3 regions of the Pseudescherichia sp. L3 genome follow, and region 1 is predicted to be linked to each of the others. Evidence: predicted binding sites of a transcription regulator. Region 1 holds the regulator's gene; each other region holds the start of a gene.
What was found. Region 1 encodes LexA, which represses DNA repair genes until DNA is damaged. Its sites were predicted from a motif close to TNCTGTATGTACATACAGNA; they were not measured.
Positions count from the first base shown of each region.

Region 1 (10,509 bases):
TCCATCTCGATGGGCGACCGCTGGGACATGATGTACGTCGGTATGTACCAGGATATCGATCTGGATAACGGCAACGGCACCCGCTGGTGGACCGTGGGCGTGCGTCCGATGTTCAAATGGACACCGATCATGAGCACCCTGCTGGAAGTTGGCTATGACAACGTGAAGTCCCAGCGTACCGACTCCACCAACGACCAGGTCAAAGTGACCCTGGCCCAGCAGTGGCAGGCAGGCGACAGCATCTGGTCCCGTCCGGCGCTGCGCGTGTTCGCAACCTACGCCAAGTGGGATGAGTCCTTCGGCTTCGCTAACAACAACAGCGACAGAAACGCGGGTTACACCGCGGGCTACGCTTACCAGGATACCTCTGCCCGTACCTTCAGCCGCGGCGATGATGACGAGTGGACCTTCGGTGCCCAGATGGAAATCTGGTGGTAAGACAGCGTTGATGTAATGCAGTACCAGAGAGGGGCTTCGGCCCCTCTTATACCAGTAAGCGATCTATCCTGACGCGGCGCGCTATTGCCTGGCTACCGTCTCGTCATCTCTACAGAGGTCACCATAATGAAAATGAAAAAAACGCTTCTCGCGCTCTGCCTCGGTGCAGGGCTGCTCGCCTGCGTACCCGCAGTCAGCTTCGCCGACGTAAACCTGGTTCCGCAGGACACCTCAGCCGCGCCGGCCATCCCGACAGGGACGCTCCAGCAGCTCGCCTGGACCCCGGTTGCTAATTCACAAACCCAGACCACCAATTTGGCGACGGCAGGGCAAACCCTGAACGTACCCGGCATCACCGGTAAAGTGGCCGCCTACAGCGTGCCGGCCAACATCGGTGAGTTAACCCTTACCCTGACCAGCGTCGCGGATAAGCAAAAATCGATCTTTGCGCCCAACGTGCTGGTGCTCGATCAAAACCTGACCCCCGCCGCGTGGTTCCCGAGCAGCTACTTCACCTATCAGGAGCCGGGCGTGATGTCTGCCGACCGTCTTGAGGGGATCATCAAGCTGACGCCGGCGCTGGGCCAGCAAAAAATCTACCTGCTGGTCTTCACCACCCCGGAAGATTTGCAGCGCACCACCACCATGATCAACCCGGCAAAGGCCTACGCGAAAGGCGTGGGTAACGCGGTACCGGATATTCCGGATCCACAGGCGCGCCATACGCCGGACGGCACGGTGAAACTCAAAGTCAGCACTAACTCTGCCTCCAGCATTCTGGTCGGCCCGATCTTTGGCTCTTCCGGCCATGCTGCCGTGACCGTTGGTAATACTGCCGCACCGACCACCGCCTACAGCGCCCCGGCCGCCGCACCTGCTCCGGCAGCCGCACCTGCTCCGGCAGCCGCACCTGCACAAGCCCCGGCTCCGGCAGCCAGGCATGAACCGGTACTGAACGATACGGAAAACTACTTTAACCAGGGTATTAAACAGGCCGTCGCCAGCGGCAATATCGATAAAGCACTCAAACTATTGAATGAGGCTGAGAGCCTGGGCTCGACGTCCGCCCGCGCTACGTTTATCAGCAGTGTAAAAGGCAAGGGGTGATCGTCTCCCCACAATGCTGATTTTGTCCGTTTGGTGCACCTTCACCGGTGCACCCTTTTTCCCGATCTGCCTGTTCTGCGATACACTGTTGCTACGTTATGTACCGGAGAGTAAGGCATGCCACACCCTGCGCTAACGCAACTGCGCGCGCTGCGCTATTTTGACGCAATCCCCGCACTTGAACCGCACCTGCTAGACTGGCTGCTGCTGGAAGACTCAATGACCAAGCGTTTTGAGCAGCAGGGTTGCCAGGTGAGTGTTACGCTCATAAGAGAGGCGTTCGTCACCGCCGATGAGGTGCCGGAAGAGCGCGCTCTGTTGCCCGAGGCATCACGCTACTGGCTGCGGGAGATCCTGCTCTGTGCCGACGGCGAGCCCTGGCTGGCTGGTCGTACGGTGGTGCCGGAGTCGACCCTGAGCGGTCCGGAGCTGGCGCTGCAGCGGCTGGGCAATACGCCGCTGGGGCGCTATCTCTTTACCTCATCAACCCTGACCCGTGATTTTATTGAAATAGGCCGTCACGCCGATCTCTGGGGACGCCGCTCCCGGCTGCGCCTTGGCGGCAAGCCGCTGCTGCTGACGGAGCTGTTTTTACCTGCATCACCGCTGTATCGAGAGGAGTAGAAATGGAGTGGAGTCTTACGCAGGGTAAGCTGCTGGCTTATCACCGCTTAATGCGCACGGACAAGCCAATTGGCGCGCTGCTGTTGCTGTGGCCCACCCTGTGGGCGCTGTGGGTGGCGACGCCGGGCGTGCCGCCGCTGGGGATCCTGGTGGTGTTTATCGCCGGGGTCTGGCTGATGCGCGCCGCAGGCTGCGTGGTGAACGACTACGCCGATCGTAAGTTTGATGGCCACGTGAAGCGCACTGCCAACCGGCCGCTGCCGAGCGGCGCGGTGAGTGAAAAAGAGGCGCGTAACCTGTTTGTCGTGCTGGTGCTGCTGGCGTTTGTGCTGGTGCTGACCCTCAACCTGATGACCATCCTGCTGTCGGTAGCGGCGCTGGCGCTGGCCTGGACCTACCCCTTCATGAAGCGCTATACCCACCTGCCGCAGGTGGTGTTGGGTGCCGCCTTTGGCTGGTCGATTCCCATGGCCTTTGCCGCCGTGAGCGAGTCGGTTCCCCTGAGCTGCTGGCTGATGTTCTTCGCCAACATTCTGTGGGCGGTGGCCTACGATACGCTCTATGCGATGGTGGATCGGGACGATGACGTCAAGATCGGCATTAAATCGACGGCTATTCTCTTTGGTCGTCACGATAAGCTGATCGTCGGTATTTTGCAGGTGCTGGTACTGGTACTGATGGCGGCGGTGGGCTGGCTGAACGGGCTGGGTTGGGCTTTCTATGCCTCGATTGCGGTAGCAGGCGCGCTGTTTATCTGGCAGCAGAAGATGATTGTGCATCGCGATCGCGACGCCTGTTTCAAAGCTTTCCTGAACAATAACTACGTGGGCCTGGCGCTGTTTGTTGGGCTGGCGGTGAGTTACCTGACCTAAAAAAGAGGCCCGGCAAGCTTGCCGGGCCTCACTATTACGCTTCCGCCTGCGTCGCGCTCTCGATGGTCAATCGCACGTCAGGCGTTACCAGATCCGCCAGCAGGAGATAGACCTGCATGGTTTTAGCCGGATCGGCATCTCCTGTATCGCTGATATAGCCTTCATCGCGCAGCGTCAGCACCAACGTACTAAACACCGCTTTATCGAAGAACTCCGGCGCGTTGATCCCATGCAGCACCGACAGACGCTGGGCCAGGGTGCGGCTCTCTTTCTCCAGCGTGCCACGGTTAATGGCCGGGTTAGCGCTCAGCAGCCAGAAGGTAATGGCGTAACGCTGTAGCGTTTCGCGTGCGCCCGCTGCCAGCAGCTGCAGGGTGCGTGAGCGCTGCGGGTTGAGATACAGACGGTCGTCTTTATCTACCAGCAGGCCCTGGCGCACCATCTCGGCGATCAGGGCGTTCATCACGTCCGGCAGCTCGCTGTTATCCCAGCGCAGGAACAGCTCCGCTTTCAGCATCGGATAGAGCACGTCAACGTGGCGCAGCAGCTCTTCGCGAGAGATCTGGCGATGCTGGGTCACGATGGCCGCCATCAGAGAGGGCAGCACCAGCATATGCGCGATGTTGTTGCGGTAGTAGGTCATCAGCACCGCCTGCTCGCGCGGCAGAATGATGATGTCGCCGATGGTGTCTTTCTCTACCTCGAACTTGTTCATCTGCAGCGCGTGGGCAATCAGCTCGCTGGCGCTTGCCGCCGGGGCGGTGGCGTCAGGCGAGTAGGGCACGTTGCGCAGCAGGTCGAGATAGCAGTCCAGCTGCTCGGTCAGCTGCTCGCGGGTCAGCGAGCGCTGGCGCGAGGCCAGCAGCGCGGTACAGCAAAGGTTCATGGCATTTGCCGCGCCCGCGTTGTTAATGCGCACCATCAGATCGGCGGCGATGGTATTCACGGTCGGCGTCAGCCAGGCCGGGCGTATCGCTTCAATCGGATCGATCGACTCGCGCCACTCCGGCACGTGCTGATTAAGATAGTTCATCAGCGGTAGCGGCTCGCCAAAGTTAACATAGCCCTGGCCGAGGTTGCGCAGCTTGCTCAGGCCGCGCAGCATCTGAAAGACGTTCTCTTTCTCTTTGGTCGCCCCGCGCAGCTCTTTGGCGTAGGTACCTACCTCCATCACGTGCTCGTAGCCGATATAGATCGGTACCAGGGTGATAGGGCGCGTGCCGCCGCGCAGCATGGCTTGCAGGGTCATCGACAGGGTGCCGGTTTTCGGATCCAGCAGACGCCCCGTACGTGAGCGCCCACCCTCGACGAAGTACTCTACCGAGTAGCCGCGGCTGAACAGCTCGCCCAGGTACTCACGGAACACCGTTGAGTAGAGCTTATTGCCCTTGAAGGTACGGCGAATAAAGAATGCCCCGAGACGGCGGAAAATCGGCCCGGCAGGCCAGAAGTTAAGGTTGATACCGGCAGCAATATGCGGCGGGACCAGTCCCTGATGATAGAGGACGTAGGAGAGCAGCATGTAGTCCATGTGGCTACGGTGGCACGGCACGTAGACAATTTCATGGCCGTCGTGCGCCAGCTGGCGGACCCGCTCGGCGTTATGCACGTTGATACCCTGATAGAGCCGGTTCCAGGTAAAGCCGAGAATACGGTCGCTCAGGCGGATCATCTCATAGGAGAAGTTAGCGGCAATCTCTTCCATCAGGGCGATGGCGTTCTGCTGGGCCTTCTCGTGAGAGATCTTTTTGCTACGCGCTTCGTCTTCTACCGCGCGGGCAATTGCTTTTGATGCCAGCAGCTTATTGAAGAGATCCTGGCGTGCTGGCAGGCGCGGGCCCACGGCGGCAAGCCGCTGGCGGGCAAAATGCATGCGCGCTACGCGGGCCAGCTTCTGGGCGATAATTTTGTCCGTGCCATGCTCGGTGGCCATCCGGCGCAGGGAGACCGGCGGGGAGAAGCGCACAAAGCTATCGCGGCCCAGCCAGGAGACGGCAAAGAACTTCTGGATGCCGTTCAGCATGCGCAGCGGCGGGTTAACTTCGCCTTTTTCGCGCCCCGGCGAGCGGCCAAACATCACCGATACCGGCACCATCTGTACGTCCAGATCCGGGTGATTACGGTGGAGATCCAGGTAGTCATGGAACAGCTTAACGGAATCTTCTTTTGGCGTGTACCAGCTAAAAACACGCGGGCCGCTATGGATAAAGATGTAGCGCGGCAGCAGCGCGCCGTCGATCTCCAGCGGCTCCAGCGGGTCGGGCAGCTCATGTGCCAGACACTGAGCACGCAAAGTCAGTAAGTCTGCCTTCGAGTTATAAGGCAAAACGTACATAATAGGGCGTGAGGTATCGAGTCCTGGTTCCTGGGCAGGTTCTGCCGGAATCGACTTGCTTTTTACCAACACGCTTAATGGTAAATTCAGTAATTTGTAGTAAATTCGTGGCCAGCCGGACATAAACAATGTGAAGCCTCTGGTTAATAATGCCATTGCGCCGCAAGAATATCAGAAAGCGCGCAGAATATCTTTTGTACCTCGGTACGCTCGCATAGACATTGACGATAATTACATAAAAAGGTTCTTTTGATGGCCAATAATACCACTGGTTTAACCCGAATCATTAAAGCTGCAGGGTACTCATGGAAGGGCGTTCGTGCGGCATGGCTCAATGAGGCCGCCTTCCGCCAGGAGGCCGTGGCGGTGATCCTCGCTATTGTTATCGCCTGCTGGCTCGACGTAGACGCTATTACCCGCGTGCTGCTCATTGGGTCCGTAGTGCTGGTAATGATAGTGGAGATCCTGAACAGCGCGATCGAAGCGGTTGTTGACCGCATTGGCACTGATTTTCATGAGCTTTCCGGCCGGGCCAAAGACATGGGCTCAGCGGCGGTGCTGATGTCTATCCTGCTTGCGCTGGCAACCTGGGGCATGCTGCTCTGGCCACATTACCGCTAAGGTGCGCAAAATCGGGCTTGTGCGGCGGTTTTGCTCAAAATTTGGTTTCAAAAACAGTTTTTGCTGTATATACTCACAGCATAACTGTATATACACCCAGGGGGCGGGATGAAAGCGTTAACAGCCAGGCAGCAAGAGGTGTTTGATCTCATTCGCGATCACATCAGCCAGACCGGCATGCCGCCGACGCGTGCTGAGATTGCGCAGCGTTTGGGATTCCGTTCGCCAAACGCGGCGGAAGAACACCTGAAAGCGCTGGCGCGTAAAGGGGTTCTTGAGATTGTTTCCGGCGCATCGCGCGGGATCCGACTGCTGCAGGAAGAGGAAGAGGGGCTGCCGTTGATTGGCCGCGTCGCTGCCGGTGAGCCGCTGCTGGCGCAGCAGCATATTGAAGGCCACTACCAGGTCGATCCCTCCCTGTTTAAGCCCAGCGCTGATTTCCTGCTGCGGGTTAGCGGGATGTCGATGAAAGATATCGGCATCATGGATGGCGATCTGCTGGCAGTACATAAAACTCAGGAAGCGCGTAACGGCCAGGTGATCGTGGCGCGTATTGATGATGAAGTGACGGTAAAGCGGCTGAAAAAGCAGGGCAATACCGTACAGCTACTGCCTGAAAACAGCGACTTCGATCCTATCGTTGTTGACCTGCGTCAGCAGAATTTCAGTATTGAAGGGCTGGCGGTCGGCGTTATTCGCAACGGCGAATGGCTCTGATATCCTGTAAGTGCCTGTGGCAGCTCGCTTTATCCTGCCACAGCGCTTAATCTATTTTTTTGTTCCTGCATTTGCTCCCTCTTTTTTTGCCCTCTCTTCCTGTTGTTTGTTTGCCTCTGAATGGTTAAATATTCCGAATAAATCCCACCTTAGAAAATCCTTAGCTACAATTATTATCACGTTCAGCAGATAACGAACGTAACGAAGGACCAACGAATATTGCTATTCAACACCGAACGATGATGAGGATACCATTATGAATAAAGACGAAGTCGGCGGTAACTGGAAACAGTTCAAAGGTAAAGCGAAAGAGCAATGGGGCAAATTAACGGACGATGATATGACCGTTATTGAAGGTAAACGCGACCAGCTGGTCGGTAAAATTCAAGAACGTTACGGTTATCAGAAAGACCAGGCCGAGAAAGAAGTCGGCGAATGGGAAACTCGTAACGAGTATCGCTGGTAATCACGCTAGATAGACAGCTTGAATGCCCTGCCCGACGGTACAAGGATGTACCGACCCTTCCTGCTCTACCTCGTAGCCTAACGCGGTTTTTTCTTCACTAAGATGCTGTGATCGTGCTGGCACTCGCCCTGATGACGACAGGCTTCCACTTCCGAACACGCTGCACAAAGCCCGTGCGCCTCAATAACGTTATGCCGTAGCGCAAAGCCCATCTTTGCCGCTAGCGCATGCATGATATCTTCCACGCCCTCAGCCGCTTCCTCTTTTACCACGCCACAGCGATCGCAGATGAACATCGCCGACGTATGCGTGGGCTGATCGAAGAGGTGACACAGCACGTAGCTGTTTGTCGACTCAACCTTATGCACAAATCCCTGCTCCAGCAGGAAGTCGAGAGCGCGATAAACCGTTGGCGGCTTGGCCTGCGGCTCAGAGACACGCAAAAGATCGAGTAAATCGTAAGCGCTGATCGCACCCTGTTGCAGGCTCATCAGGCGTAGAACCTCAAGGCGCTGCGGGGTCAGGCGCACGTTGCGCTGCGCGCACAGCGTTTCAGCATGTGCCAGCATCTGCTGCGAAGTGGTCTTATCCATTGGGCATCCTCAAGTGACGTAATGTAATAACGTTGAAACTGCTACTTTACCATATCCTGTGGCGAACGCCGAGATCCACGCCATCCTTCCGCCCGCAAGAGGCCTTACCCCTGGCATTTACCTGAAATTTTCAACGCCCGTAGTAGAAAAACTTCCCCAATCGAATTTCCTCCTCTATAAGTAAAGAGTCTTTATAAAAAGACGCAGATTGTTACGAATAAAAATATTCTCATGCAGGTAAAAAACGAATTAGCTGCATTTAGCATCGCTTTTCACAGCAATAGTTCACCTCTCGCCAGGCGATAACTGGCAGGGCATAAATCGACCTTTGATCAATAAGACAGGGCAAACTGTGAAAAAAATTTTTAAGCTTTCAGTGGTAACACTTGCGGTCTCTTTTGGAGTAGTCACTCAGGCAGGGGCAGCGAATACATGGGCAGAAGCACGTAGTGATGCCATGGGCGGAACCGGTGTCGCATCCGCCAGCTACGGCAGTGGCGTACTGATTAACCCGGCACTGCTGGCGAAGGCCAAACCGGATGATAATGTGACTGTCATCCTGCCAAGCGTCCAGGCACAGATTACAGATAAAGATAATTTGCAGGACGAAATCGATGATATTAACGACAAAGTTGACTATTACGATGACGTCATTGATAACCTGACCACGGCGCAAATTATTGCGAATCCGCTGGGCACTATCGATCAGTTCCAGGGAGCAGCACGCGACCTCGCCGACGAGCTGGATTTCCTGAAGGGTAAAACGGCGCACGCTAATGCCGCTGCGGGCATTGCAGTCAGCATCCCCAACGACGTTCTCTCCTTTGCATTCGTAACCAAAGCCTATGCGCATGCGCGCGTGAGCTCTGCTATCGACCAGCAGGATATTAACTATCTGCGCAATATTCAAAACAGCGACCTGGTTGCGGCAGGCGTGGCGCTGAACGCTGCGCTCTCTCCATCCGGCTCGGATGAGATCACCCGTAACCTGAACTCTACTGCATCTGGACGGGCCGCTATCGTCTCCGATTACGGCGTGGCCGTGGCGCGTCAGTTCCAGTTTGGCGACGTGCCGGTCTCTATCGGCGTAACGCCGAAGCTGCAAAAAACCTGGCTGTTCAACTACACCACCTCTATCTACGACTACGACAGCAGCGACTTCAACAGCAGCCGCTATCGTAACGACGATACCGGCTTCAACGTTGATGCCGGTATTGCCGCTGACTTTGGTGATAACTGGACCGTAGGCCTGAGCGGGCAGAACCTGATCTCTCGTGATATCGATACCAAAGATATCCAGATCCGCAACGGCCGCACCGGGGAAGTACGCAACTACAAAGATACCTACCAGATCAGCCCGGTGGTGACCGCAGGTCTGGCGTGGCACACGGATCTGGTGACCCTCAGCGCCGATGGCGATGTAACCGAAACCAAAGGCTTTAAGAGCGAAGAGGCTTCCCAGTACGTTGGCGTGGGTGCTGAAGTGCGTCCGCTTGACTGGCTGGCGGTGCGTGCGGGCTACCGTGCCGATGTGAAAGGGGACGACAGCAACGTCGCCACCGCCGGTATCGGCTTTGCGCCGTTTAACCGTGTTCACGTCGATCTGATGGGTCTGTACGGCGAAGATGAAACCTGGGGCGCAGGCGCGCAGCTCAGCCTGACGTTCTAATGATCTATCCGCCGGAGGCGCAATGCCTCCGGCGTGCTGTTCAGGTTACTTAACCAAAATGTTCAGCCACGAATTTTGCAAGAACCATGAAGAAAACGAAAGCGCACGAGCACATACAAAGAAGTGTAATTCTGTAATACCCATGCATCCAGCTATAGAGATCGCCTGGGATGCTATCAAAGAAATTGTATACTTCTTTATTATCATTCCACATGAAAAGGGGGGCTTTCTTTTTCAAAAGACAGAGAAAGTAATAAACAAGCGTAAAAGAGCCGAAAAAACCCATTAAAGAGTGGAAATGATAGGGGGCATAAAACGAGAAGCCACGATCATGGTATAACTCAATGAGCTGGTTATACTTTTTTTTGTTTGCACCAAAAAAGAAGAAGAGAAAAGCAAAGAAAAAAAAACCTACCCATACGGCAGCTAATCCCAAATAAGAAAACCAAAGAGACATACGCTTAATCCTTAAGTCGTCAGAGAAACACACTCCCTGAACAGCTCTTGCGTCTGATAATCCACTGTTCAGCACCTTGTATTACAAGATATCCGGGGCATAGGTTATGCACAATGTTCCGGCGTGCTGTTCAGGCGAAATGAGTATGCTATAGTAGCGCCCCTTTTCCATTTTGATGAAAAAACGTACGCTATGCCGCCAGTCACGCCCGCTACCGCCTTCGCCGCCCACCGCTTCTCCATCGCGCCCATGCTCGACTGGACCGATCGCCACTGCCGCTATTTTTTGCGTCTGCTGTCGCGGGAGACGCTTCTCTACACCGAGATGGTGACCACCGGGGCGATTATTCACGGCAAAGGCGACTACCTGGCCTACAGCGACGAAGAGCATCCCGTGGCGCTTCAGCTGGGCGGCAGCGATCCGGCGCAGCTGGCCCACTGTGCGAAACTGGCCGAAGCCCGCGGCTACGATGAGATCAACCTCAACGTTGGTTGTCCGTCCGATCGCGTGCAGAACGGCATGTTCGGGGCCTGCCTGATGGGTAATGCGCAGCTGGTGGCCGACTGCATCAAAGCCATGCGCGACGTAGTCTCTATTCCGGTGACGGTGA
Region 1 is NZ_JANKYC010000002.1:742,991-753,499, reverse strand. It holds gene NR795_RS15105 (maltoporin) at 1-438, shown strand, start outside; gene malM (maltose operon protein MalM) at 565-1,545, shown strand; gene ubiC (chorismate lyase) at 1,663-2,169, shown strand; gene ubiA (4-hydroxybenzoate octaprenyltransferase) at 2,172-3,041, shown strand; gene plsB (glycerol-3-phosphate 1-O-acyltransferase PlsB) at 3,076-5,499, opposite strand; gene NR795_RS15080 (diacylglycerol kinase) at 5,629-5,997, shown strand; gene lexA (transcriptional repressor LexA) at 6,106-6,714, shown strand; gene NR795_RS15070 (CsbD family protein) at 6,971-7,180, shown strand; gene zur (zinc uptake transcriptional repressor Zur) at 7,258-7,773, opposite strand; gene NR795_RS15060 (conjugal transfer protein TraF) at 8,126-9,442, shown strand; gene NR795_RS15055 (hypothetical protein) at 9,492-9,899, opposite strand; gene dusA (tRNA dihydrouridine(20/20a) synthase DusA) at 10,092-10,509, shown strand, end outside.

Region 2 (10,509 bases), on a different contig from region 1:
ACGTTAAAGCTGCTGACCGAGCGCGGCGTCAACTTCGTTTTTGCCACCGGCCGTCACCATGTCGACGTAGGACAGATCCGCGATAAGCTGGGTATCAAAGCCTATATGATCACCTCTAACGGCGCGCGAGTGCACGATACCGAGGGTAACCTGGTCTTTACGCATAACCTGGATCGCGAAATCGCTGAGGATCTGTTTGGCGTGATGCATAGCGATCCGCACATCGATACCAATGTCTACCGTGACGACGAATGGTTTATTAACCGTCACCGCCCGGATGAGATGCGCTTTTTCAAAGAGGCCGTCTTCCAGTACTCTCTTTTTGAGCCAGGTATGCTTGATCCCGAGGGGATCAGCAAGGTGTTTTTCACCTGCGATACCCATGAGCCGCTGCTGCCCCTGGAGCAGGCCATTAACGCCCGCTGGGGCGATCGCGTCAACGTCAGTTTCTCTACGCTGACCTGTCTGGAAGTGATGGCAGGCGGCGTGTCGAAAGGCCACGCGCTGGAGGCGGTAGCGAAAGCGATGGGCCACAGCCTGAAAGAGTGCATCGCTTTTGGCGACGGAATGAACGATGCCGAGATGCTCTCTATGGCGGGTAAAGGCTGTATTATGGCCAACGCGCACCAGCGCCTGAAGGATCTCTACCCGCAGCTGGAAGTGATCGGCACTAACGGGGACAACGCGGTGCCGCACTATCTGCGTAAGCTGTTTCTTGATTGATTAATGATTAATCAGTTGTCAACCGGTAACTCCGCTACAATGGGTGCTCATTAACCAACGAGACACCTATTGTGGCGTTACTGATTATCACCACCGTTCTGTGGGCCTTCTCTTTTAGCCTCTATGGCGAATACCTCGCCGGACATATCGACAGCTACTTCTCCGTGCTGATGCGCGTTGGGCTGGCCGCGCTGGTTTTCCTGCCCTTCCTGCGCACGCGAGGCCACGGGCTAAAAACCATCGGCCTCTATATGCTGGTGGGCGCCATGCAGTTGGGCATCATGTATATGCTCAGCTTCCGCGCCTATCTCTATCTGACGGTCTCCGAGCTGTTGCTGTTCACCGTCCTGACGCCGCTCTATATCACGCTGATCTACGATCTGATGAGCCGACGTCGGCTACGCTGGGGCTATGCGCTGAGCGCGCTGCTGGCGGTGATCGGGGCGGGGATCATTCGTTACGATCAGGTGACCAACCACTTCTGGACCGGACTGCTGCTGGTGCAGCTCTCTAACATCAGCTTTGCCATCGGCATGGTGGGCTACAAGCGCCTGATGGAGACCCGGCCGATGCCGCAGCATAACGCCTTTGCCTGGTTCTATCTGGGCGCGCTGCTGGTGGCGGTGGTGGCCTGGTTTGCCTTGGGCAACGCCCAGAAGCTGCCGGAGACAAACCTGCAGTGGAGCATTCTGGTGTTTCTTGGCGTGGTGGCGTCAGGGATTGGCTACTTCATGTGGAACTACGGCGCAACCCAGGTGGATGCCGGTACGCTCGGCATTATGAACAACATGCATGTCCCGGCAGGGCTGCTGGTTAATCTCGCCATCTGGCAGGAGCAGCCCCACTGGCCGAGCTTTATCCTTGGGGGGACAGTGATAGTGGCGTCCCTATGGGTGCATCGCCGCTGGGTCGCTCCGCGCTCCGCACAAAAGGAAGGTGGTCGCACGCATGGTTCCGCGCTGAGCGAATAAACGCCTCCGTTACCGGCTGACGCTGCTCGCCATCGCGCACTGCCGCGTACAGCCGGCTCCACAGCCCTTCGCCCAGGGTCTTGGTCACGATCAGACCCTGGCGCTCAACGTTCTCCACCACCCAGTGCGGCAGTGCCGCGATGCCCATCCGGGCTGCCACCATCTGGATCAGCAGCAGCGTGTTATCCACGCTCTTCAGCATCGGGTTAATGCCCGCCGGCTGCAGGAAGTGACGCCAGATATCCAACCGGCTGCGCTGGACCGGATAGATCAGCAGCGTTTCAGCGGCGATATCCTCCGGGGTAATGCGCGCCCGGGTCGCGAGGGGGTGATCCGGGGCCAGCACCAGGCGCACTTCAAAATCAAACATCGGCGAATAGTGCAGCCCGCTGCGCGGTAAAATATCTGAGGTCAGCACCACGTCCAGCTCGCTCTGCTGCAACGCTGGCTGGGGATCGAAGGTCACGCCGGATTTGAAATCCATCTCTACCTGCGGCCATTTGCTACGGAAATTCTCAAGTGCGGGAGTGAGCCACTGAATACAGCTGTGGCACTCAATGGCGATCCGCAGGGTGGTTTGCTGCGGTTCGCTACAGTCCTGAAGCGCGCGGCTAATCTGCGGCAGCACCTGATTGGCCAGCTGTAACAGGATCTCACCCTGCGGCGTAAAACGCAGCGGCTGACTTTTACGGACAAAAAGACGAAAGCCAAGGCGCTGTTCGAGATCGCTGAACTGGTGGGAGAGGGCGGACTGTGTCTGATGCAGCGTGGCTGCCGCCGCCGCCAGCGATCCGCTGTTCCGTAACGCCTGGAGCGTTTTCAGGTGTTTAATTTCGATCATGAAAGTCCTTCACTTCGCCATGAACAATTTGCGCTTGAGGAATATACAGTACCTTTACATTATAGCGGTGTAAACATCTGGACGTCCAAATACCAAAAATTCACAAGGGGCATACCATGACAGTACTGAATCACACCCTCGGTTTTCCTCGCGTCGGTCTGCGTCGCGAGCTGAAGAAGGCACAAGAGAGCTACTGGGCGGGAAACACCACGCAGGAAGCATTGCTGGCGGTGGGCCGGGAGCTGCGCGCCCGCCACTGGGAGCAGCAGAAGCAGGCGGGTATTGATCTGCTGCCGGTGGGCGATTTCGCCTGGTACGACCATGTTCTGACCACCAGCCTGCTGCTTGGCAACGTGCCGGCTCGTCATCAGAACAAAGATGGATCGGTTGATATCGACACCCTGTTCCGCATTGGCCGCGGCCGTGCACCCACCGGTGAGCCAGCGGCGGCGGCAGAGATGACCAAATGGTTTAACACTAACTATCACTATATGGTGCCGGAGTTCACGCAAGGGCAGCGGTTCACGCTGACCTGGACCCAGCTACTGGACGAAGTGGACGAGGCGCTGGCGCTGGGTCACAGGGTCAAACCCGTCCTGCTGGGGCCGGTAACGTACCTGTGGTTGGGTAAGGTAAAAGGCGAACCGTTTGACCGCCTCAGCCTGCTGAATGATATTCTGCCGGTCTACCAGCAGGTGCTGGCCGAGCTGGCAAAACGCGGCGTCGAGTGGGTACAGATCGACGAGCCCGCGCTGGTGCTGGAGCTGCCGCAGGCGTGGCTGAACGCCTTCAAGCCCGCCTATGAGGCGCTGGCAGGAGAGGTGAAGCTCCTGCTGACCACCTATTTCGACGACGTGACGCCGAACCTCGATACTATTGCCGCGCTGCCGGTACAGGGTCTGCACGTTGACCTGGTGCACGGTAAAGATGACGTAGCCGGGCTGCATCGCCGCCTGCCAGCCGACTGGCTGCTCTCCGTCGGGCTGGTCAACGGGCGTAACGTTTGGCGGGCCGATCTCATAGAGAAATATGCTCAGGTTAAAGAGATCGTCGGCCAACGCGATCTGTGGGTCGCCTCCTCCTGCTCGCTGCTGCACAGCCCCATCGATCTGAGCGTTGAAACCCGGCTGGATGCCGAAGTGAAGAGCTGGTTTGCCTTCGCCCTGCAAAAATGTCACGAGCTGGCCCTGCTGCGCGATGCCCTGAACAGCGGCGACATCGCACCGCTGGCTGAATGGAGCGCCCCGATCCAGGCCCGCCGCCACTCAACCCGGGTGCACAACACGGCCGTAGCCCAGCGGCTGGCGGCGATTACCACCAGAGATAGCCAGCGGGCGCGCCCCTACGCGGAGCGTGCGGCGGTTCAGCGGGCGCGTTTCAACCTGCCCGCCTGGCCGACAACGACCATCGGCTCGTTCCCGCAGACCACCGAGATCCGCGGCCTGCGTCTGGAGTTCAAACAGGGACGCTTAGATGCGGGCAGCTACCGCACCGGCATCGCTGAACATATCAAGCAGGCGATTGCCGAGCAGGAGCGCCTCGGCCTTGACGTGCTGGTGCATGGTGAAGCCGAGCGTAACGATATGGTGGAGTATTTCGGCGAGCACCTGGACGGCTTTGTCTTTACCCAGAATGGCTGGGTGCAGAGTTATGGCTCCCGCTGCGTGAAGCCGCCGGTGGTGATCGGCGATGTTAGCCGTCCGGACGCGATCACCGTGGAGTGGGCGAAATATGCCCAGTCCCTCACCGATAAGCCGGTAAAAGGGATGCTGACCGGGCCGGTGACTATTCTCTGCTGGTCCTTCCCGCGCGAAGACGTCAGCCGGGAAACCATCGCCAGGCAGATTGCGCTGGCGCTGCGCGACGAAGTGGCGGATCTGGAGGCGGCGGGCATCGGGATTATCCAGATCGATGAGCCCGCCTTGCGTGAAGGGCTGCCGCTAAAGCGCAGCGAATGGGACGCCTACCTGGCGTGGAGCGTGGAGGCCTTCCGTATCAACGCTGCGGTGGCGAAGGACGAGACGCAGATCCACACCCACATGTGCTACTGCGAGTTCAACGACATCATGGACTCCATCGCCGCGCTGGATGCGGACGTGATCACCATCGAAACCTCGCGCTCGGATATGGAGCTGCTGGCGTCGTTTGAAGCCTTTGAATACCCAAATGAGATCGGGCCGGGGGTCTACGATATTCACTCGCCAAACGTGCCGGACGTGGCGTGGATCGAGACTCTGCTGAAGAAGGCGGCGGATCGCATTCCGGCCGAGCGCCTGTGGGTTAACCCGGACTGTGGCCTGAAAACCCGTGGCTGGCCGGAGACCCGGGCGGCGCTGGCCAACATGGTTAAAGCGGCACAGAACCTGCGTAACGCGTAAGGTAACAATGTCGGGCGGCGCTTACGCTGGCCCGGCCTACGCCTGGCTTAGCCACGCTGTCCCCCTCTGCTTAATGACCGCATGCTGCTGCGGCGTCGGGGGCCTGTCGCTTACCACATAATCGAAATCCCCCACGCTGCCGTTCTGGCAGATCGCGTTCCGGCCAAACTTTGTGCTGTCCACCACCAGCACGCTCACCGCCGCGCTGGCGACCAGCGCCCGGCGTGCGGCGACCTCATCATCGTTATAGTCATACAGCTCGCCCGCCTCACCGATCCCGCCTATTGAAACCACGCCAGCGTCAACGCGGTAACGGCTGAAAAAGCACTGGGCATCGCTGCCGATCACATCCAGATCGCGCTTGCGGACGCGCCCGCCTGCCACCGTCAGCTCGCAGGCGGCAAGACGGCTCAGCGCTTCGGCGGCGTGCAGATTATTGGTAAATACCGCCAGCCGACTCGCTTCCGGCAGCGCCCGGGCCACCATCTCAACGGTGGTGCCGGTCCCGAGAAAGCAGCTCTGGTAGTCGCCCAGCAGCAGCGCCGTGCGCTCACCGATCCAGCGCTTGCCTGCAATATTGACGATCTCCCGCTGCTGATAGCCAATATTTTCGCGGGCGAAAGGGGCAACCATGCCGTGACGCCGCAGCAGCAGTCCGCCTGAGGTGAGCATACGCAGATCGCTACGCACGGTTTGCAGCGAGACGCCAAAGTGCTGCGCCAGCTGTTCAATGCTGCTTTCACCGTGCGCCGTCACCAGCTCGACAATCGCCGTGCGGCGGGATTCGGGGGTCATTATTCGCTCCTGTTAGCACCCTTTTGCATCATGCTAGCGCGCGAATGTGAAATTATTACTACGAAAAAAGCTGGTCATATTTTTGTCAGATTTCCCTGTTTTAATCATCACAACGAAAACAGAGGGAAGAGATCATGAGTAAGCACACCGCGCTGGCCGCCGTTATCGTAACCGCGTTAAGCACGCCGGCTTTCGCCGCCTCCACGCTGACGCTCTATACCAGCCAGCCGAACGAAGATGCCCAGATGACTGTTACCGCCTTCGAAAAGGCGCACCCGGATATTGAGGTCAAATGGATCCGCGACGGAACCACCAAACTCACGGCGCGCCTGCAGGCTGAACTGGCAGCGGGCGGTGCCGCGCCGGACGTACTGCTGATCGCCGACAGCGTCACCATGGAGTCGCTGAAAAAGCAGGATCTGCTGGCGGCCTATAAATCGCCTGAAGCCAGCCGCTACGATGCTCAGCTGTACGATCCGCAGGGCTACTACTACGGCACCAAGCTGATCACCACAGGGATTGCCTACAACACCCGGGCACCGGTGAAGCCTGGCTCGTGGCAGGATCTGCTCAAGCCTGAACTCAAGAACATGACCACGCTGCCCAGCCCGCTCTACTCTGGCGCGGCGCAGATCCATATGGCGACGCTGATGAACGATCCGCAGCTCGGCTTTGCCTGGTACGAAAAGCTGAAGGCTAACGGCGCGATGCCGCAGAGCGGAAACGGCGCGGTGATGAACGCCATCACCTCTGGCAGCAAGGGCTATGGCGTGCTGGTGGACTACATGGCGATCCGCGAAAAAGCCAAGGGCGCGCCGATTGAGTTCGTGTTCCCGAAAGAGGGCGTCAGCATCGTCACCGAGCCGGTAGCCATGCTGAAGAAGGCGAAAAACCCGGACGGGGCAAAAGCCTTTATCGACTTTGTGCTGTCGGATGCGGGTCAGCGCCTGGTGCTGAAGCAGGGCTACCTGCCTGCCGATGCAAACCTCCCGGCCCCGGAAGGCTTCCCCGCGCGAGAGAGCATCAAGCTGATGCCGTATGACCCGGCGAAGGCGCTGGCGGATACCGACGCCAATAAAAAACACTTCGCCGATCTGTTTGGAAACCGTTAACTGATGACCACCATGACCCTCCGTCAACCCGCCAGCAGCGGCCCGCCGAAGGGGTTGCTCTGGCTGCTGCTCGGCCTGGTGGCGCTGCTCAGCCTGCTGCCGAGCCTGCGGCTGCTGGTTTCAGCGCTGCTCGACTGGCAGCAGGGGAGCAGTAGCAGCCTGTGGCGCGTTCTCAGCAACCCGACGACCTGGACCGCGCTCTCCCATAGCCTCTATACCAGCGGCCTGGGCACGCTGCTCTCGCTGCTGCTGGGCGGGCTGTTTGCCTTCTGCCTCGCGCTGACCAATATCCGCCTCAAGCAAGTCTGGGTATTCCTGTTTATGCTGCCGATGATGATCCCGCCTCAGGTGACGGCCCTGAGCTGGCTCCAGCTCTTCGGGCCGAGTAGCATCCTGCTTAACAGCCTCGGCATCGCGCCGTCGTTCGGCAGCGCCAATCCGCTCTACTCCCCGGAGGGGATCGCCCTGCTGCTGGGGATCCAGCATGCGCCGCTGGTCTTTTTGGCCCTGCGCACCCAGCTTCAGTGCCTGCCGAAAGAGCAGATCGAGGCGGCGCGGCTGAACGGCGCGTCGCTGTGGCGGGTGTTTATCGACATCGTGCTGCCGCTGTGCCGCACCGCGCTGTGGGCCGGAGCGGCGATAGCCTTTGTCTCCGCGCTGGGTAACTTTGGTATTCCGGCGATGCTGGGCATCCCCATCTCCTACTTTGTGCTGCCGATTCAGATCTACCAGTCGCTGTCCAGCTTCGGACCGTCGATGCTGAGCGACGTAGCCGCGCTGTCGGTGCTGATGGGCGTGTTGGCGATTGGCATTGTCTCGCTGCAGGGCTATCTACAGCGCCGCCATGCGCTGCCGCTGATCGGCATGGCCGGACGGGCGCTCGATTTTCAGCTCGGCAGGTGGCGTCTTGCTACCGAGCTGCTGCTGGGTGCAGTGCTGTGCGCTATTCTGCTGGCTCCGCTGCTGGCGCTGGTTGCGACCTCGCTGGTGCCGACCCTTGGCGTGCCGCTGACGGCCAACACCCTGACCTTTAACGCTTACCAGGCGATGCTGGAGAGCGGCAGCGCCACCTGGCGCGCGCTGAGCAACAGCCTGCTGCTTTCGGTCTCTGCCGCCCTGGTGCTGATGCTGCTGAGCTTGCCGCTGGCGTGGCTGCTGGTGCGTTTCCCGGCGCGTCCGCTGCGCTGGCTGCACAGCGCCATCGACATTCCCTATACCCTGCCGGGGGTAGTGCTAGCTATCGCCTGCATCCTGCTGTTCGCCCGTCCGCTGCCCATTATCGGCATCAGCCTGAGCGGCACGCTGCTGATCATCTTCTTCGCCTACCTGGCGCGCTTTCTCACCGTCTGCCTGAAGCCGTTGCACAACAGCATGCTCCAGCTCGATCCGGCGATGGAGGAGGCGGCCAGCCTGGCGGGAGCCAACTTTTCCCAACGGCTGCGGCATATCGTTCTGCCTCTGCTGGCTCCGGCGGCCTTTGCCGGCGCGCTACTGGTGTTTCTGACGGCGGTGAATGAGCTGACCGTCTCTGCCCTGCTGTGGAGCGCGGGCAAGGAGACCCTCGGCGTGGTCATATTTAACCTTGATGAGAGCGGCGATAAGGTGTTGGCCTCCGCCATCTCCGTGATGGTCGTCGCGCTGGTAGCACTGGTGATGCTGATGCTGAGCGGCCTGAGCCGCTATCTACCCAAAGGAGTAATCCCATGGCAGAACTAAGCCTGGAGAGCCTGAGTAAAACGTTCGGCGACCAGACCGTGGTGCGCGATCTGAGCCTGACCATTCCCGAAGGCGCATTTACAGCGCTGCTCGGGCCAAGCGGCTGCGGGAAAACCACCACCCTGCGCATACTGGCCGGGCTGGAGCGGCTCTCCAGTGGCCGCCTGACGCTGGGCAACCGGCTGCTGGCCGATGCGGTTACTCATCTGCCGCCGGAGGCGCGCAATATGGGGATGGTGTTTCAATCCTACGCCCTCTGGCCGCATATGACGGTAGCGGAGAACGTTGGCTATCCGCTGAAGCTGAAGAGAGTGAACGGCGCGGCGCGGCATAAGCAGGTGCTTGCTGCCCTTGAGGTGGTAGAGCTGGCGGCGTATGCCGACCGCTCACCGCAGGATCTGAGCGGCGGGCAGCGTCAACGCGTGGCGCTGGCGCGCTGCCTGGTTTCCGAGCCGCAGGTGGTGCTGCTTGACGAGCCGCTGGCGAATCTCGATCGTCATCTGCGAGCCACCATGGAGCAGACCTTCCGCGAATTTCATCGCCGCACCGGAGCAACCTTTGTCTACGTGACCCACGATCAGGCAGAGGCGATGGCGCTGGCCAGCCATATCGCGGTGATGCATCGGGGCGAGCTGATGCAGTGGGGAACGCCGCAGGAACTCTATCAGCAGCCCCACAGTGCATGGGTTGCGGGGTTTATTGGCAAGGGCAGCGTGCTGAACCTGGCGAGCACAACGCAGGATCGCCATCTGGATGGCATACAGCTTCATCATGGCCTGAGCGTGAGCGATGGCGTGCGCCACCCGGTGCTGGTACGCCCCGAGCACGTTGAAATAGGCGAGGGCGGCCTGGCCGCTACCGTCGAAAACTGTATCTATCAGGGGGAGCGCTACCTGCTGGCGCTGCGCCTGGCCGACGGTCAGCCGCTCACGGCCTTCCATCACCTGCCGCTGCGCGAGCAGCAGCTCACCGCCGTGCGCCTGCATCAGGGCTGGCGGCTGGAGGCGGCGTGACAGCGCAGATTGAGATTATCAGCGGGCTGCATGACAAAACGCCCGCCGCTATTCAGGTGATCACCCCCACACAGCGCATTCTGCTGGACGCCGGGGGCTCGCTGGAGCCGGGAGCTGACGACTGGCCGGTGCCGGATCGTCTGGATGCGGTGCTGCTCAGTCACGATCATATCGATCATATCGCTGGCCTGGCGCGGCTGCCCGCCTCGGTGCCGATCTATTGTAGCGCCGTAACGGCCCGCGCGTTGCCGCCAGGATCGAACGTTCACCCGATACCGGTGCGCGGTCAGTTCTCCCTCGGCGAATTGACGGTGACCACCGGCAGTAGCGGCCATGCCTGGGGCGGGATCTGGTTCCACCTTAATGTGCCAGGGGGGCTATTCTACAGCGGCGACGTGAGCCTGGAGTCGGCGCTGTTTCATTTCGATCCACCGCCGCCTGCGACAGTCGCGCTGATGGACGCCTCGTATGGCCTGTACGACACGCCCCAGCATCAGCAGCTTGAGACTCTGTGGCTGCACGTGCAGCGGCCGGTGCTCTGTCCGGTTCCGCCTTCTGGACGGGCGGTGGAGATGGCCCTGCTGCTGGCGCGTCGTGGCATGAGTGACGTGACGATGGATGATGCCTGCCGCGAAATGCTGACGCTGATGGCGGAAGATAATGACGGTAGCCTGATCCCCGGCATAGAGCATGAGCTGCGGCAGCGGGTACGTGACCTGCCTTCGTTGACCGCTGACGCGCCGGTGATTTTGGCCGCCGACCCGGATGGGCAGCAGGGCATCGCGGGCGAACTACGGCGGCGCGCTGATTTCCGCCACCGCACCCTGTTTACCGGGCATATGAATCACCGCGCCCGCGAGCAGCATCAACGAGGCGAGGTGGATTTCTGCCGCTGGAACGTTCATCCCACGCGTCGCTGCTTACAAAAGCTGGTGGCGATACTGCGTTGTCGCCAGCTGG
Region 2 is NZ_JANKYC010000006.1:61,142-71,650, forward strand. It holds gene yigL (sugar/pyridoxal phosphate phosphatase YigL) at 1-723, shown strand, start outside; gene NR795_RS20255 (carboxylate/amino acid/amine transporter) at 795-1,694, shown strand; gene metR (HTH-type transcriptional regulator MetR) at 1,579-2,535, opposite strand; gene metE (5-methyltetrahydropteroyltriglutamate--homocysteine S-methyltransferase) at 2,652-4,913, shown strand; gene NR795_RS20270 (DeoR/GlpR family DNA-binding transcription regulator) at 4,950-5,708, opposite strand; gene NR795_RS20275 (ABC transporter substrate-binding protein) at 5,843-6,820, shown strand; gene NR795_RS20280 (iron ABC transporter permease) at 6,824-8,536, shown strand; gene NR795_RS20285 (ABC transporter ATP-binding protein) at 8,524-9,549, shown strand; gene NR795_RS20290 (MBL fold metallo-hydrolase) at 9,546-10,509, shown strand, end outside.
Region 2: metR (HTH-type transcriptional regulator MetR) is a predicted target of LexA. The motif match lies at 2,567-2,586, and genes of this name have one in related genera.

Region 3 (10,509 bases), on a different contig from region 1:
TGTAGGCGTCAGAACCGATACGGTCGGTGAAGCCCAGAACAACAACGGAACCGTCTTTCGGATCCAGGTTGCTCAGCTGGCTGTACATCTGATCCAGAGCCTGCTGGCCTTCTGGTTTCAGAGTCGCTTTGTTGAAGTTGAACAGTACGTCAGACTTCAGAGTGAAGTGCTTGGTAGAAACCTGCGGAGCCGGAGCCGGAGCCGGTGCAACAACCGGAGCTACGTCTTCCTGCTGGCCGAAGCGGTAGGAAACACCTACGCTCAGCATACCGTTGTCTTGACGGGTGCCCAGAGTTTTAGCATCGCCAATGTTGTTAACCCACTGGTATTCCAGACGGGTAGCGATGTCACGGGTCATTGCCCACTCTACGCCACCAGCGAATACTGGGGAAACACCGGTATCGTGGTCTTTGAAGTTCGCACCAGCAACGCCAGGAACCTGAGCTTTAGCATCTGCACGCCATACCATACCACCCAGACGGGTGTAGATATCAACGTCGTCAGTGATTGGGTAGCCCAGTTTAGCGGTCAGCTGAACGCCCTGAGATTTGAAAGCACCGTTTACGTTGTCGCCTTTGTACGGCTCACGACCTAACCAGTCGTAACCCAGCTCAAAACCAACGTACGGGTTAACCTGATAGCCGCCGTATGCGCCAGCGCCGAGCTGGTCTTCACGGGTCGGGCCATTGTTGTCAATGAAACCGTTGTCGTGGTACTGGGACCAGCCCAGTTTAGCACCAGTGTACCAGGTATTATCTTTCGGAGCGGCCTGCGCTACGGTAGCGAAGCCAGCCAGTGCCACTGCAATCGCGATAGCTGTCTTTTTCATTTTTGCGCCTCGTTATCATCCAAAAATCGCCATGAACTTCTCGCCAGAGAAAACACGGTTAAATCCTTCACCGGGGGCATTGCTCAATATTAACTCTACCGATATCTTCGGCTTATGCCGAGCACCCCTGGCGATGTAAAGTCTACAACGTAGTTGGAAACTTACAAGTGTGAACTCCGTCAGGCATATGAAAAAAAAAGAGTTGTAGACACAATATTTAACATTTATGACGATAAAATCGCCGTCAAAATATCGTGGTTGCCCCGCCAGACAGGCTTCGCGAGCGAATTTAGCTTAATGACCAATAGCCTGGAACCGGCGCAAAAAAGATCCCAGGAATTATCTTAAATTTACTTAATGAAACAAATTCGAGTGAATTTTTAGGCCCGATGACTGTCCTGAAGCCTGAGGGTCGAAGCGAACCGGTCGCATAATAAACCCCATTGCATTCCCTTCCTGGGCTGCATCAACGAGGCGGCGATGCTCATCTGCCGACAGCTCCTGCGCATGCCAGCCAATCACCACGCTGTAGTTCCCCGTCTGTAATGCTTTAATCATGGAATCTAACGTACTCTCTGGGGAGAGCTGGCTGATGTGCATCAGTTTGCTTAAAGGCAGACCTGCGGACCGTACCCACGCCCGGCTCAACTTCTGCTGCGGCGTCAGCCAGAGCTGCCAGCGAGACTGCTGGCTAAGCTGCTGTAGCAGAGGCAGCAGCAGCAGCTGCGTCATCATCGGCTGGTCTTCACGGTAGACTACCTCACTGATGAGGCCGGTGGCCGCAGCAGGTGCATTAACCTGCGTGCGGTTGCCTGCAAAAGAAGTATATTGAGATGAGCGGTTAGCAAAGCCTGAAGCGTACATAGTCATCCAACCCTGAGAGTTACTGTATATCTATACAGTACCTCCGGCGCGTTTAAAGATCAACCTCATTTTCTGAAAGCGTCTCGCAAATATGACCCGATCGTGCGGTGAGAGAAAAAATCATCTTGCTGATGCCGGGTAACTTCCCTATGTTCCTTTTTAACGGATGGCTTAATAAACAGAAGATATATTACGCCTTGATTTCAAAGGGATAAGTATGAAAAACGTATCGTATCAAAGGATCTATCAATCTCGGGAATATCTTTCGTCGCTGGGACATATTCGCCACCGCGCACTGTTTGGTGGTTACAGCCTCGCCATAGAAGATACCGTCTTTGCCATGGTTGCCGAAGGGGCGCTCTACCTGCGTGCTTGTGAAGAGAGTGCCTCCTACTGTGTCAACACGCAGGCCCCGTTCCTGACCTTTGTGAAGCGGGGCAGGCCGGTGCTGCTTAACTACTACCGGGTCGATGATAGCCTGTGGCAGGATCGCGAAACGCTGCTCACGCTGGGCAACTACTCTCTGGCGGCAGCGCGGCGCGAAAAGGTCGCAAGGTATGCGCAAAAGCGGCTCAGAGATCTGCCCAACCTGAATTTTCAGCTGGAGACGCTGCTGTGGGAAGCGGGCGTTAAGGATGAACACAGCCTGAAGCTGCTGGGAGCGAAGGCATGCTGGCTCAGGTTAAAGGAGCGCAGCCCGCTGCTGAGTATCCGGGTGCTGTTTGCGCTGGAAGGGGCCATCGCTGGCCTGCATGAGGCCGCGCTCCCGGCAGAAATACGCCGGGAGCTGACCGTCTGGTATAAAGAGCTGGAGGCAGAGAGCCGTGTAAATCAGCGGGGAACCTGATGCTGCAGCTGGCAGATCTCCGGCAGCAGCCCAATTAGCAGGCCTACCTGCTGCAGAACCAGCGGGGCCTTGCTTTTAGGATCGGGTTCAAGCTGGCGAATTCGCTCTGAGAGTGCCGCAAGCTGCTGCCCAACCCGCACCTCATCAGCAGGCTGGTGGTGCAGGGCATCATCGACATAGCAGACGGCATCATCCAGCAGTTGCAGTATCTCCGGCTGCTGGAGCTGTTCCCGGTGTGCCCCCAGCGTAGAGATGTAGCTAGTAAAGGTGTGGTTCAGGCAGAGCAGGCGGAACGCGACGTCGCGCGTCTGCGGCGTGGCGTTCGGCTCGGTGGACATGTTTGAGACCACTGATGCGAACTCTGCATCGCCATTGTGGGCGTAGCGCCGGGCAATGCGATATGCCAGTCGGTTATCGCGTCCCTGATGATACTGCTCCAGAATGGCATCCAGATAGCGGCAGTTAGCGTCAAGCGCCCGCTCCAGCACGCGTGGGAGGTTACGAAAACGCCAGTCCGGCCAGATAAAGCTCACCGCTGCCCAGGCGATGGCGCAGCCGATCAGCGTATCGATAATACGCGGGATCGCCACCTCAAAACCCTCCCCGAGCAGGTTGAAGCAGAGCAGCACCAGCAGGGTGATAAACATCGTGGCATGAGCATACTGCACGTTGCGAAAGGCAAAAAAGAGCACCCCGGCAATGACGATCAGCACCAGCTGCCCCTCCAGCGACGGGACAAAAAGCAGTATCGGTAGACCCACCGCCACGCCCACCAGCGTGCCAATGATACGCAGCGTTAAGCGGTGGCGGGTGGCGTTATAGTTTGGCTGGCAGACAAACAGGCTGGTCAGCAGGATCCAGTAGCCATGCTGGAGCCCGGTGACCTGTATAAAGGCATAGCCCAGGCAGAGCACCACCGACATTCTTACCGCATGGCGAAACAGGGCCGACTCTGGCGTCAGGTTGCGCTTCAGGCGCTGCCAGATATCGTCCAGCCCGGTCAGGCTGTCATCGGCAAGCTCATTCTCGGTACTCTGCGGCTGCTGCATCAGCGCCTGCTCAGACTCTATCGTCGCCAGCTGAGCGTCGATAGCCCGCAGGTTATCGCGCACAAAGCCCAGCGACTCAATATAGTCCATAGAGGTGCCCAGGGCGCGGGCGTGCTCAAGGGCCGTGTCAAGATGGGCAAAGGCACGCTCAAACTGAGGATCGTGCTGATAGGGTTCGCGCAGCAGAATAGCCCGTGAGAGTCGGGCGCAGGCCTGGGCCTGCATAGAGAGCATCCGCTGAAAGCGAAACATCAGGGAGCTGTGGCGAAAGCGCTCGCGCAGGGCGTGGTACTGGATATGCGACGAGCTGGCGCGCTCGTGAATATCCTGGGCAACAAAATAGTAGTGCAGCGTGCGTCGGGTACCGCGCTGGCCACGATCTCCCCGTAGCCTTGTCAGCAGCGAGGCCTTGGTCTGGTTGAGGGTAGTGACCAACTGGCCGTTAGCCTGGGCCAGATCGTAGAGCGGCGCTTCACTTTCACTCTCATCATCATAGTCGGGGTCGAAGAGGCGTGATTTCTGCTCCAGGTAGTTCGCCAGCTGCGCATAGCAGCGTGAGAGGTTGTCCTGCAGCGGGCGCACCGGAAACACCAGGTGCCCCACTAGCGTCAGCAGGCTAAACCACACCGCGCCCGCCAGCAGCAGCAGCGGCTGCTGGTACCACTGGTCGAAAAGCGAGATACCCAGCATGGTATAGATGGCAATCAGCAGCGCACCAAAGGCGATGGTGGCGTAGCGCTGACCGAGACCGCCCAGCAGGATAAACCCGCAGGTAGAGACGATAAGCCCGAGGGCAAACAGCCACGGCCAGGGAAAGAGTAGCTCCACCGAGGCCGAGGCAATAAAGAACGAGACCAGGGTGATAACCAGGTTGCGCAGCCGCCCGGTAAGGCGGTCATCTAAATCCGCCAGCGCGGCGGCTACCACGCCCAGGGTCAGCGGGATGGTGAGCTTCACCTCGCCCAACCACCAGGGCAGGGCAACCGTACCGCTCAGGGCGATAAAAATCCTGACGTTATAGAGCCAGGCACTGTTCCATGTGTAACGGCGAAGCAGGGGGCTTAGCATGAGTGACGCGTCCTTCAGATTAGAAACGGGCCCGGGCGTTGGCTTCGCGGGCGGCCTGCGCCGTTTCCACCGACACGACCCGCCGTCCAACCGGCCACAGAGCAATGGCTGCGATTTTAAAGTTGGCGATACCCACCGGAATACAGATGATGGTCAGGCACTGGGTGATACCCGCGAGGATATGCATTATGCATAGCCACCAGCCGAACAGCACCAGCCAGATAATATTCAGCAGCGTGCCGCCGGTGTTCATTATGACGTTACGGCGGGAGGGATCGAGCTCATCCACATGGATCGCCTCGTTGCCATACGGCACCAGCGACAGCTTCGCGATCTCCCAGCATGAGCGGGTCAGCGGCAACGTGATGACAAAGACAACGCTCATCATCGTTGCCAGGATCCAGGCCAGCGTCGTCATGAAGCCGCCCAGAAAGAAGTTAAGAATATTCAGTACAGTACGCATACATCCTCAAAGTTATTTGCCATAGGAAAAGGCTTGCTAAGTGTAACGTCTTTTTACGCTGGAGCGTAAATTCTCTGACGGGTACACTGACGGGCAACGTTATGACCAGAGAAACGGCACATCATGGAACTGAAAGCGACTTCACTCGGAAAACGTCTGGCCCAGCACCCCTATGACCGGGCGGTCATGCTCCACGCGGGCGTGAAAGTTTCCGGCGATCGCCATGAGTATCTTATTCCCTATAATCAACTTTTGGCGATTGTCTGCAAGCGCGGGCTGGTCTGGGGCGAGCTGGAGTTCGTGCTATCCGATGCCAAAGTGGTGCGCCTGCACGGTACCGAGTGGGCGCAAACCCAGCAGTTCTATCAACATCTCAACGCCCACTGGCAGGCATGGAGCAGCCAAATGAGCGAGGTGGCCGCAGGGGTGCTGCAGGAGACGGTAGAGACCCTCTCCAGCGGCATGAAGGCCAACAGGTGGCTCACCCGCCAGCAGACCACGGGCCTGCAGGATCGGATCCGTCACGCCTTTGCGGCGCTGCCGCTGCCGCAGGCCCGTCTTGATGAGTTCGATAACTGCCGCGAAGCGTGGCAGCAATGCCAGCGCTGGCTGGTAGACGTTGAAGCCAGCCGGGCAGCACATAATCGCGAGTACACCCGCAAAATGCTGGTGCAGTACGCGCCTTTCTTTGCCAGCGTTGAATCCTCCCCGCTTAACCCAGCCCAGGCAGAAGCGGTGGTGAATGGCGAGCAGTCGCTGCTGGTGCTGGCCGGAGCGGGCAGCGGCAAGACATCGGTGCTGGTGGCCCGCGCGGGCTGGCTGCTGATGCGCGGTGAAGCGGCAGCGGATCAGATCCTGCTTCTGGCCTTTGGCCGGAAAGCGGCCCAGGAGATGGACGCGCGTATTCGCGAGCGGCTCAATACCGATGAGATCGCTGCCCAGACCTTCCACGCTCTGGCGCTCGCCATTATTCAGCACGGCAGTAAAAAGGTTCCCACCATCAGCGCGCTGGAGAACGATACCGACGCCCGGCAGGCGCTGTTTATCGAGGCCTGGCAGCAGCAGTGCAGTGAGAAAAAAGCCCAGGCGAAGGGCTGGCGGCTGTGGCTGGAAGAGGAGCTGGAGTGGGAGGTACCGGAAGGGAATTTCTGGGACGATAAAGCCCTACAGCGCCGCCTTGCCGGGCGGCTCGACCGCTGGGTGAGTCTGATGCGCATGCACGGTGGCGCGCAGGCCGAGATGATCGCCTCCGCGCCAGAAGAGGTGCGTAACCTGTTTTCAAAGCGGGTGAAGCTGATGGCCCCGCTGCTCAAGGCGTGGAAAACGGCGCTGAAGGCAGAAAACGCCGTCGACTTCTCTGGTTTAATCCACCAGGCGATCAATATTCTGGAGAAAGGGCGCTTTATCAGCCCGTGGAAGCATATTCTGGTGGATGAGTTCCAGGACATCTCTCCCCAGCGTGCGGCGCTGCTGGCGGCGCTGCGCAAGCAGAACTCAAACACTACGCTCTTTGCCGTCGGCGATGACTGGCAGGCGATCTACCGCTTTAGCGGGGCGCAGCTCTCTCTGACCACCGCGTTTCATCACTATTTTGGCGAGGGGGAAAGCTGCGTGCTGGATACCACCTATCGCTTTACCCATCGTATTGGCGACGTGGCCAACCGCTTTATCCAGCAGAACCCGCACCAGCTCAGAAAGCCGCTTAACAGCCTGGCGGCAGGCGAGAAGAACGCCGTGACGCTGCTGGCTGAGGATCGGCTCGATGCCCTGCTGGATAAGCTCAGCGGCTATGCTAAGCCGGACGAGCGGATCCTGCTGCTGGCGCGCTATCACTACCTCAAACCCGCCGTGCTGGAGAAGGCCGCAACTCGCTGGCCGCAGCTGATGCTGGACTTTATGACCATCCACGCCAGCAAAGGACAGCAGGCGGACTATGTCATTGTGTTGGGGCTGCAGGAGGGCAAAGAGGGCTTTCCGGCCCCGGCGCGGGAGTCGGTGATGGAGCAGGCGCTGCTGCCTGCGCCGGAGGATTATCCGGACGCCGAGGAGCGCCGCCTGCTGTACGTAGCCATGACCCGCGCCCGCAAGCGCGTCTGGCTGCTGTTCAGCAAAGAGGCGCCGTCGCCGTTTGTAGAGGATTTAAAGCAGCTGGGCGTGACGGTCGTTCGCAAACCGTGATTTTACCCGGCGGCGCTGCGCTTGCACGGGCCTACAAAACGCGTAGGCCGGGTAAGCGTAAGCGTCACCGGCGATGCATTATTTAAGACGATCGGCGAGGTAGCGCTGATAGTCCGGGATCTGAATATCAAAGCTGTCGCCGAAGTGCGCTGACTCAATAATAAAGTCGGCGGTAGAGACGTTGGTGGCGACCGGGATATTCCACACCGTTGCCAGGCGCAGCAGGGCCTTGACGTCCGGATCGTGTGGCACGGCGTTGAGCGGATCCCAGAAGAAGATCAGCACGTCGATTTTGCTTTCAGAGATTAACGCCCCTACCTGCTGATCGCCGCCCATCGGCCCGCTCAGCATTGCGTTTACCGGCAGGCCGGTGGCGCGCTGGATCAGGTTGCCCGTGGTGCCAGTGGCATACAGCTCATGCTGGGCCAGCAGCGCGTGGTGGCGCTCTACCCAGTTCATCAGCATGGTCTTGCAGTGATCGTGCGCCACTAGCGCAATGTGTTTTCGTGCCGGAAGCGTACGTGTCGTCAGTTCCATAATCCGATTCCATTATTAAATTTGCTACAGATTACTGGAAGCGTTTGATGCTGCAAGAGAAAGGCGTAAAAAAAGCGCGACTGGAAAAGGGAATGTGATTTAACGCACCCTCAGGAGGGAGGCTGCTGTTTCACCCACTCCATAAAGCGGCTGCGGGTTTGCTTATCGGCCTGTTGATACCAGTACTTTAACCGCTGCTCGGTCAGATCCTGCGACGGCGGGACGTCCAACTCCGATACGCTGGAGAGCAACGTTCTGTCATCCGCCATTTGCGTGGCGAACTGGGATAGCGAGGCGTGCTGTCCCTGTTTGTTATAGCGTTCGGTATCACGCTCATAGTCGATCCCCTCTGACGTCTCGGTTATCGGCAGAATATCTATCATGGCAGGGATAGCGACCGCGTGACCATCCAGCAGCGAAATCTGCGGCGAGGCATCAAACATCTCTGATTCTCTCTGCGTCTCCAGTCGGGGCAGCGTCACGTTGACGAGATTGATATCGCGGGTATTAAAACTGACGATCAGTGGCGGAGAGATCCACATCCGCTGCTCGCGATTGGTCATGCGGATACTTTTCTCCACCCGAAATACCAGCTGATGCGGGCCGTTCTCCAGTTCAATACTGCCCGCACCACGCAGCAGGGAGCTGGAAACCTTTTTGCCGTCAAGGATCAGGAGATCGATCTCCGTTGCCAGGCGCAGGGTCGTTGCGAAAGCGGTAACCGGCATTAAGCAGACAATCAGTGCGGTGGCAAAGCCGGCTCTCATAAAATCTCCGCTGTTTTTAAGGGTTAAAATCGTGTCTGAACATGTCTAACGGTATGTTTAGTAACATATAGAGTTATGCTTCTGATTACCCTCATGCAGAGGTATGGGATAGATGGTCGGGGAGCCGGGTTTGGCATACACTTGAGAAAATAGCCTGGAGATGATTATGAAAGAGACCGATATTGCTGGCATTCTGAAATCAACCCACACCATTGCGCTGGTAGGCGCAAGCGACAAACCTGACCGTCCTAGCTACCGGGTCATGAAATACCTGCTCGATCAGGGCTACCATGTCATCCCGGTCTCGCCGAAGGTGGCGGGAAAGACGCTGCTGGGTCAACAGGGCTACGCGACGCTGGCGGAAATCCCTGAGAAGGTCGATATGGTGGACGTGTTCCGCCAGTCGGAGGCGGCCTGGGGCGTGGCGCAGGAGGCGATTGCCATCGGGGCGAAAACCCTGTGGTTACAGCTGGGCGTGATCAACGAGCAGGCAGCGGTGCTGGCTCGCGAGGCGGGGTTAAACGTGGTGATGGATCGCTGCCCGGCGATTGAAATTCCACGCCTGGGGCTTACCCGCTAAAAAAAGACCCCGCGCTGGCGGGGTCCTGTCAGTTGCGCAGCCGGGGCGCCTGGAGCTGCTTACGGATGGAGCGTGCGAGCTCATCCATAGAGGGTTGTTCCGGATGTTCATCCTGCACTTCGCCGCTGAGCTGAGCTTCGGCCAGGTAAGTGTGCACCGGCTGTCCGTCATCATCTTCCATCACCACGTGATACCACGGGGCGACACGCAGATCCGGGTTAACGGCCAGCTCGTCAGCTGAGGGTTCATCAAGAGAGTATTGCGGATCGATATCCACCACTACGCCCAAAAATCCCAGCAGAGAGTGGCGCACCTGCTGGCCAATGCCGTATTTGCTGGCAATCATAGTCACCTCCAGGAAACAGTACTTATCCCCGATATGGGGATAAGTTTCCAGAACTCAAGCTACATGACGCGACAGGCAAACCCTTTAAGATACAGTCCTTCCGGGTAGGGAGCGATCACCGGGTGATCTGCGGCCTGACGGAACTGCTCTATAAATTGTACATCACGACCCGCATCTATTGCGGCATCAGCGATGATTTTCTGAAATAAATCGGTGGTCATCAGGCCGGAACAGGAGAAGGTCAGCAGCACGCCGCCGGGATTCAGCAGCTGGATCGCCAGCATGTTGATATCCTTATAGCCACGGCACGCACCCATCAGCTGGCTTTTGTTCTCAACGAACTTCGGCGGATCCATCACGATAACGTCAAACTTCTCGCCGTTGTCACGATACTTACGCAGCAGCTTGAAAACGTCATCGCGCACAAATTCTGCTTTGCTCAGGTCGAGCTTGTTGAGTTCTACGTTTTGCCGGGCCACGTCCAGCGCCTCCTGGGAGGTATCGACGCTCACCACCTGGGCACAGCCGCCCATTAGCGCAGAGACCGCAAAGCCACCCGTGTAGGAGAAGCAGTTCAGCACGCGCTTATCCGCTACGTACTGGCGGGTCGCCAGTCGGCTGTCGCGCTGGTCAAGGTAGTAACCGGTTTTGTGTCCGGCCTGGATATCCACCAGCAGCTTCATGCCGTGCTCTTCGATCGGCAGCAACGGCGGCGGCAGCTCACCGCTCACCGGGCCCTGAGTCAACTCTAGCCCCTCTTTCTTACGTACCGCCACGTCGCTGCGGTCGTAAATGGCGCACTCGGGGTAGCGCTCCTGCAGGGCCGCCACCAGCGCCGGGCGCTGATACTCTGCGCCTGCGCTCAGTAGCTGCAGCACCAGGAAGTTGCCGAAGCGGTCGATGGTAATGCCGGGCATACCGTCAGACTCACCGGCGATCAGGCGATAGCTATCCAGACCATCACGCTTCGCCAACCAGTCG
Region 3 is NZ_JANKYC010000001.1:695,305-705,813, forward strand. It holds gene ompA (porin OmpA) at 1-829, opposite strand, end outside; gene sulA (SOS-induced cell division inhibitor SulA) at 1,184-1,693, opposite strand; gene NR795_RS03305 (TfoX/Sxy family DNA transformation protein) at 1,911-2,540, shown strand; gene yccS (YccS family putative transporter) at 2,525-4,657, opposite strand; gene NR795_RS03315 (YccF domain-containing protein) at 4,677-5,120, opposite strand; gene helD (DNA helicase IV) at 5,244-7,298, shown strand; gene mgsA (methylglyoxal synthase) at 7,377-7,835, opposite strand; gene NR795_RS03330 (DUF2057 family protein) at 7,946-8,602, opposite strand; gene NR795_RS03335 (CoA-binding protein) at 8,769-9,182, shown strand; gene hspQ (heat shock protein HspQ) at 9,211-9,528, opposite strand; gene rlmI (23S rRNA (cytosine(1962)-C(5))-methyltransferase RlmI) at 9,588-10,509, opposite strand, start outside.
Region 3: sulA (SOS-induced cell division inhibitor SulA) is a predicted target of LexA. The motif match lies at 1,714-1,733, and genes of this name have one in related genera.